Thiorhodovibrio frisius: one gene and its partner. Each later gene encodes a partner of the first gene's protein in a complex. Links are inferred from orthologs where the notes say so. Each region holds a gene or a part of one and is shown on either strand. Other genes may lie near its edges.

What was found. The genes of interacting proteins can lie anywhere in the genome.
Region 2: the proteins of trxB (region 1) and trxA are in contact, whole or in part, in a crystal structure (PDB 1F6M), measured with the Escherichia coli proteins. The link is inferred for Thiorhodovibrio frisius from one-to-one orthologs.

Annotation. Positions count from the first base shown.
Region 1 is NZ_CP121471.1:1,930,181-1,934,040, forward strand. The notes cover bases 297-3,190. They hold trxB (thioredoxin-disulfide reductase), read right to left. Parts: upstream 2,280-3,190; coding sequence 1,314-2,279; downstream 297-1,313. Other genes in these bases: Thiofri_RS09060 (GNAT family N-acetyltransferase), read right to left, coding at 297-909; Thiofri_RS09065 (hypothetical protein), read right to left, coding at 955-1,293; Thiofri_RS09075 (DNA translocase FtsK), read left to right, coding at 2,459-3,190. Also shown: more of Thiofri_RS09060, read right to left, coding at 1-296; more of Thiofri_RS09075, read left to right, coding at 3,191-3,860.
Region 2 is NZ_CP121471.1:2,098,029-2,101,958, reverse strand. What follows is about bases 577-3,540. They hold trxA (thioredoxin TrxA), read right to left. Parts: upstream 2,240-3,540; coding sequence 1,913-2,239; downstream 577-1,912. Other genes in these bases: rho (transcription termination factor Rho), read right to left, coding at 577-1,692. In the rest of the region: Thiofri_RS09860 (paraquat-inducible protein A), read right to left, coding at 1-396; more of rho, read right to left, coding at 436-576. UniProt on the Escherichia coli protein: Participates in various redox reactions through the reversible oxidation of its active center dithiol to a disulfide and catalyzes dithiol-disulfide exchange reactions.

The DNA.
Region 1 (3,860 bases):
ATAGCAGGCTTCGAAATGCAGGCTATGGAAGTCAGCCGAGCAGCCCCAGTGGCGTCCATAGAGGCTGCGCGCGCCGACCAGGCAAAAGGCTGCGGCTACCGTCTGTCCCTGATACTCGGCCATTACCAGCAGCAGTTGCTCACCCATGGTATCGGCAATGTCCAGAAAAAAATCCAGGCTCAAGGTGGGGATGCCGCCGCGCTTGTCGAAGGTGTCTTCATAGAAGTGATGAAAGACCGCCCACTGGGCCTCGCTGACCTGATTTCCGGGCAGTCGCCGCAGGTGCACCCCGGCATCGCTGACACGGCGGCGCTCGCGCTTGATCTTCTTGCGCTTTTCGGCCGAGAACTGCGACAGCAGATGATCAAAGCGCTCATATCCCTGGTTGTGCCAGTGAAATTGACAGCCAAGGCGCGGCATGAATCCGGCCTGCTCCTGCCAGGCGAGCTCTTCTTCGGTGCCGAACAGCCAGTGCGCACCCGAGAGCCCGAGTGTCTCGGCCAATTGGCGGGCGCCCGCAATCAGTGCTTGAGCTTGGGGTTCACGCGCCGGACCGGGCGCTGTCAGCACCCGCGCTCCGGTGGCAGGAGTGTAAGGCGAGGCCATGACCAGCTTGGGGTAGTAGCGCCCGCCCGCGCGCTGATAGGCATCGGCCCAGGCCCAGTCGAAAACGAACTCGCCGTAAGAGTTGAACTTCAAATAGCAGGGCGCGGCCGCGATCAGTTCGCCTTGGTTGTCGTAGAGCGCCAGATGCTGCGGAATCCAGCCGAAGCGCTCGCCCACGGCGCCGTGGCGCTCCATGGCGGTGAGAAATTCATGGCGCAGGAAAGGCGTGTCATCGCCGGTGAGCCGGTTCCAGTCCGCAGCCGGAATCTCGCTCAGCGAGGTATGAACCTGTAGCTTGGTCATGGCACCAGCCGCTTGCACAGGCAATTGGGCTTGCCTGTGCCTAATTCACAAAGGCCACAGCCAGAAGCCCAGCCACAGAAAGACGGCGGAGGCGGTGAGGGAAGCGCCGAGGAGCAACAGGGCGCTCAGCCGGAAATCCTGTGCCCGGGCGGTGCGCAAGGCGAGATAGGCGCCGGCCAGATTGATCAGCACGCCAAGCTCGCACAGCCCGAGCAGGGCCAGCAGAGGAAATTTGGTGCCCATGGCACCCGGCTGGGCACCCGCGGCCACTGCTAGCAGCAAGATCCCGGAGCTCGCCAGCGCGAGTGCCGGAAAGCGTTTTGCACCAGCGGACAGGGCCTGCGGATCAGACGCTGGATGATTAGGCGTTTGCCGGGGAGTCATGGCGATGCAGCATCCGTCACTTAGCCACCCTGGGTTTCAAGGGTGTCGAGAAACTTTTCAGCATCCAGGGCCGCCATGCAGCCGCTGCCCGCCGAGGTAATGGCCTGGCGGTAGACATGGTCCATCACATCGCCAGCGGCAAAGACGCCTGGTACCGAGGTGGCGGTGGCGTTGCCGTCCGAGCCGCCCTGGACGCGGATGTAGCCATTGGCCATTTCAAGCTGGCCCTCGAAAATGCCGGTGTTTGGCTGATGGCCGATAGCAATGAAAACCCCGTGCAGTTCAATGTCTTTGGTTGCGCCGGTCTGGGCATCTTTGATGCGCATGCCGGTCACACCGCTGTTGTCGCCCAAGACTTCATCGAGCACATGATTCCACTCGATGCGCACATTGCCGTTCTCGGCTTTCTCAAGCAGCTTGTGTTGCAGGATTTTCTCGGCGCGCAGGGCATCGCGACGGTGCACCAGCACCACCTCGGCGGCGATGTTTGACAGATACAGGGCTTCTTCGACCGCCGTGTTGCCACCGCCGATCACCGCCACCTTCTGATTGCGGTAAAAGAAACCATCGCAGGTCGCGCAGGCCGAGACCCCGCGACCGCGAAAGGCCTGTTCCGAGGGTAGGCCGAGATACCGGGCGCTGGCACCTGTGGCGATGATGAGTGCGTCGCAGGTATAGACGCCGTTGTCGCCTGTCAGCTTGAGCGGTCGTTGCGAAAAGTCCACCTGCGAGACCTGATCGAGCAGGATTTCGGTCTCGAACCGCTCGGCATGCTTGCGCATCCGTTCCATCAAGTCGGGGCCGAGCACGCCGTCGTTGTCGCCCGGCCAGTTGTCAACATCCGTGGTGGTCATGAGTTGACCGCCCTGTTCCATGCCGGTGACCAGTACCGGGTTGAGGTTGGCGCGCGCCGCATAGACGGCCGCCGTGTAGCCGGCTGGTCCTGAGCCCAGGACCAGCAGCCGGCAGTGTTTGGTATCGCTCATGGCTTGGCAAACTCCCGAAGTATCAATTTGGCCGCAAGGTGCCGAATAGCCGGCAGTTTACGGGTGTGGAGCGGGGCGGTAAAGCGAGCCTTGAAGCCGCACTTTTTAAAAAAGTTTTACGAAACTGCACGAATAAACTCCGATAAGGTTATAATAAATAGAGTGATCGGAGGATTATTATGCAGGCGACCCGGACAGGCGAATTCACCTTTAGTGACTATATTGAGCGCGTTGTGCGTGAGGCAGGGGTGTGGGTGCTGGTGGCTGTGGCCGCCTTTCTGGCCCTGTCTCTGGCCACTTATGCGCCTGGCGACCCTGGCTGGTCCTATGTGGGGCCTGAGTCTCAGGTCAGCAACGCGGCCGGGCGCGCGGGCGCCTGGTTTGCCGATGTCGCCTTTTTTCTATTCGGGCTTTTTGCTTATTTGATTCCACTGATGCTGGTTGCCAGCGCATTGCTGCTATTTCAGTGTCGCGAGCAGGAGCCGGAAACCCGCCTGCTGCGCCTGGCGTTGCACTGGCTGGGTGCAGCGATGACCCTGGTGGCGGCCACCGCACTGGCCAGCGCCCAGTTCGACGCACTGCTTGGGTGGTTGCCGACTGGGCTTGGCGGCGGGCTTGGGCGCTTAGGCGCAGATTGGACACAAAGTCTCTTTGGTGGCACTGGTAGAGTATTTTTTCTATTTCTGCTTCTGCTTATTGGCGTGTCTCTGGTGACGGGTATGTCGCCTTTGGCGATCGTGGATGCGGTCGGTGAGTTCACACTTTGGCTGACAGCCCTGATGCTCGCGGTCTTGCGTCGTCTGGGTGCGGGCGAGATGGCGACGGATGCAGATCTGGAGTCGGATGTGTATGCAGAAGCGCAGCAGGCCGAGGAGGGCCGGTTCGGCCGCTTCTATCGGCGGCTACAGCGGCCCCGGGCAGATGATGATCCGGACCCAAGCTTTGGCGATCTGGATGCCTTCGACGGCGAGGCCGACATTATCGATGAGACGATGGTGCGGGTCCCTTGGGAGCCTGAGCCGGATATCCCAGCTGCCACCCAAGCACCCGCGAGCGCGACGAGGGCGGACTCACCAAGGCCAGAAGCTCAGTCAGATGCGCAGCGTCCGGTGTATCGCTCTGCGACGCCCAAGTCGGCTAGCGTGACGCCAAAGGTCAAGCCGGGCGACCCCATGTGCCCGCCGTTCGAGCTGCTTGATCCGGCGCGGCCGGGCCGGCGCGGCTACACCCCAGACCAACTTGAGGAGCTTTCGCGCGAGGTTGAAACCCGGCTGGCCGACTATGGCGTCACCGCCAAGGTGGTGGCTGTTCAGCCCGGTCCGGTAGTGGCTTTGTTCGAGCTGGAACTGGCGCCGGGTGTGAAGGCGGCCAAAATCACCGGCCTGGCGCGGGATCTGGCTCGCGCATTGTCGAAAGTCAGCGTGCGGGTGGTGGAGATCATTCCCGGCAAATCGGTCATTGGGCTTGAGATTCCCAACGATAGCAGGGACATGGTGGTCTTGAGCGAAGTGCTGAACTCCGATGCCTATCGCAAGCCTGATTCCGCGCTCACCATCGGGCTAGGCACCGACATTGGCGGGC
Region 2 (3,930 bases), 170 kb from region 1 along the record:
CAGCCAGTCCTGCACCCGCTGTTGCAGGCCACCCTGCACCCGCTCGATCCAGTTGCTGCCTGAATGATTGCGCCGTTGCAGGTAGCCATCCACCTCCACCAAGAGCCGATCAATAATCTGCTCCACAGCGAGCTTCAGGCCCGGGCGACTCTCTTCGGTAACCTCAAAGCTGTCGATTTTGCGGGCAAGAATATCGCCCAACTGCTCCACCCAGAGTTCGGCATTGAACAGCCCGTATTTGACATCGCGCAGCTCGGCCAGCGCGGTCTTGTCCTCTTGCAGGGTGCGCAGATCGGAGATGAGCACAACACCCAGCCAGACTGCGGCACCCAACAGCAGCGCGGACAGCACCGCAGACGCCAGACGCCGAGCGGGAGGCGGACTCACGCGCGTCATGGCAGCAGCGCCTGCCACAGGCCCGTTAGCGCCCGAAGCCTAGCCGCGCATGGAATCGAAGAACTCGCCATTGGTCTTGGTATTCTTGAGCTTGTCGACTAGAAACTCCATGGCTGCGAGTTCGTCCATCGGGTGCAGGATCTTGCGCAGAATCCACATCTTCTGCAGCTCGGCCTGGGCCATTAGCAGTTCCTCGCGACGGGTACCGGAGCGATTGATGTGAATGGCCGGGAAGATGCGCTTCTCGGAGATGCGCCGGTCAAGGTGAATTTCCATGTTGCCGGTGCCCTTGAACTCCTCGTAGATCACATCGTCCATGCGCGAGCCGGTGTCGACCAGGGCGGTGGCGAGGATGGTCAGGCTGCCGCCCTCCTCCACATTACGCGCAGCACCAAAAAAGCGCTTGGGCCGCTGCAGCGCATTGGCATCCACACCACCGGTCAGCACCTTGCCCGAGGATGGCACCACGGTGTTGTAGGCGCGCGCCAAGCGGGTAATGGAGTCGAGCAAAATGACCACATCGCGGTTGTGCTCGACCAGGCGTTTGGCCTTCTCGATGACCATCTCGGCGACCTGCACATGGCGCGTGGCCGGCTCATCGAAGGTGGAGGAAATCACCTCGCCGCGCACCGAGCGGGCCATTTCGGTGACTTCCTCTGGCCGCTCGTCAATCAGCAGCACGATGAGATAACAATCCGGATGATTGTGCCCGATGGACTGGGCGATGTTCTGCAACATCATGGTCTTACCCGCTTTGGGCGGGGAGACAATCAAACCACGCTGGCCGCGACCGATGGGTGCGACCAGATCGATGATGCGCGCGGTGATGTCCTCGGTGCTGCCGTTGCCGATCTCGAGCCCGAGCCGCTTTTGCGGGAAGAGCGGCGTGAAGTTCTCGAACAGAATTTTGTTCTTGGCAAGTTCCGGCCGGTCGAAATTGATGTCGCTGACCTTGAGCAGCGCAAAGTAACGCTCGCCCTCCTTGGGGGGGCGGATCTTGCCCGAAATAGTATCCCCGGTGCGCAGCGCAAAGCGGCGGATCTGGCTCGGGGAGACATAGATATCGTCAGGCCCGGCAAGGTAGGACGCATCGGCTGAGCGCAAAAAGCCAAAACCGTCCTGGAGAATTTCCAGCACGCCGTCGCCGGAAATATCCTCCCCACGTTTCGCCTGGACTTTCAGGATCGAAAAAATCAGATCCTGTTTACGCGAGCGCCCTACCCCTTCGATCTCCATGGACTGCGCCAGCTCGACCAGGCCCGGGATGGGCATTTTCTTTAATTCAGTGAGATTCATTAGACGTGCTCGAAAACCGCATGGAAGATGCCGCCGTCCGGGCGACCCTGGCAAGGTCGGCGAAGCGGTGCGGGATGAGGGCGGAGGAAGGAACGGGCGTCGGGGACGACGACCGCAGGTCCACAGCGGAGGTTGGGGCAAAATGCCAGTCAGTGAGCCGCAAGCGGGTGACGCAACACGCGCCCGGAAGCGTCGCGAGTTGCACGGTCGCTGCGGGTGTCTAGAGATTACTGTCGATAAAGGCCGTCAGCTGAGATTTGGACACGGCACCGACCTTAATCGCCTCGGCCTCGCCGTTCTTGAACAAAATCAGCGTTGGAATGCCGCGCACGTTAAACCGCTCGGTGACAGCGCGGTTCTCATCGATATCTACCTTGGCCACCTTGACGCGCTCGCCGTATTCCTCGGCAATTTCCTCAAGGATGGGGGCGATCATTTTGCAGGGTGCGCACCAGTTGGCCCAGTAGTCAACCAACACGGGGGTCGCGGACTGTAAAACGTCCTGTTCAAAAGTATCATCCGTTACATGGAGGATTTTATCGCTCACAGTGTACAGTCTCCGTTGGGGAATCAGCTTGGTGGGTTTGGGATTGCAGTTCGCTCGCGAGTCTGGCGGTTACCCGGCGGCAAGGCGGTGCCATGCGGCGGCCGAACCTGGGTCGGTGTTTGCGAACTGAGTCGGGAAATTGGCTTTACTGTCGCCCCTTAGCGGGCCAAAGGGAGCCGGTATTGGCAGGCCTGACAGGATCGGCGACGGTGGGCAGGAGATAACCGGTTGAGCCGGTGATCTCGCGTTGTACCAGACCCTCGGGTAAGATGCTATTTCAGCCAAAGATACCAAGTTTTGCAAGTCCTGTCGTCAAATGGCGGCAAATGATCGGAGCGATAACAATTTTTCATGTCTGAAACCCACCTTACCGAAACCCGGTTCGACAGCTTTGCACTCGACCCGCGCATTCTCGACGGTCTGAACGAGGCCGGCTTTAACTTCTGCACTCCCATCCAGGCCCAGGCCCTGCCGATCGCCCTCGCGGGCCGCGACGTTGCTGGCCAGGCGCAGACAGGCACGGGCAAAACCGCCGCCTATCTGGTCGCCGCCCTGCACCATCTGCTGCGCCATCCGCCTGATCCTGCACACCCGCCGCTCGGCCCCCGGGTGCTGATTCTGGCCCCCACTCGCGAGCTGGCGGTGCAGATTCATAAAGACGCACTGGTTCTTGCCAAGCATACCGGCTTTCGCCTGGGTCTGGCCTACGGCGGCACCGGTTACCAGCAGCAGCGCGATGAGATCGGCGCCGGCGTGGATATCCTGATCGGCACCCCTGGGCGACTCATCGATTACTTCAAGCAGCGGGTGTTCGACCTCAAATCCATCTCGGTGGTCATTCTCGACGAGGCTGATCGCATGTTCGATCTCGGCTTCATCAAAGACATCCGCTTCGTTCTGCGCCGCATGCCGCCGCCCGAGCAACGCCTCGGCATGCTGTTTTCGGCCACCCTGTCCTATCGGGTGACCGAACTGGCCTACGAGCACATGAACGATCCGCAGATGGTCGAAATCCGGCCCGATAAGGTCACCGCCGATCGGGTCACCCAGTGCTGCTACATGGTCGGCAATGATGAGAAAATCCCCCTGCTAATCGGCCTGCTGCGCGGTATCGACGATGGCCGGGTGATGGTCTTCATCAACACCAAACGCCAGGCCGAGCTGGTGTGGGGTTACCTGGAGGGCAATGGCATCGAGTCCGCCGTGCTCTCAGGCGATGTCCCACAGAAGCAGCGCCTGCGCCTGCTGCGCCATTTTCAGGAAGGCAAGCGCCGGTGCTGGTCGCCACCGACGTGGCCGCGCGCGGGCTGCATATCCCCGATGTCAGCCATGTCATCAACTACGACCTGCCAGAAGACTCCGAGGACTATGTCCACCGCATTGGCCGCACCGCGCGTGCCGGCGCCAAAGGCGACGCCATTAGCTTTGTCTGCGAGACTTATGCCTTCTGCCTACCAGAGATTGAGGACTATATCGGCGCCAAAATCCCTGTTGGAGCGCTCAGCAACGACCTGTTCGCCGAGATCGCCCCCTCAAGCCGCGTTCGCCCGCCGCGCCGCGAAACGCGCGACAGGGACGGCAGAGGCTCGCAGGATCGCAAGCACAAGCCAAAACATCATCACAAAAGCGATGATGCCAAGGGAGACCAAGACAAGGAAAAGGCAAGCGGCGATAAACCGAAAAAGCGCCGA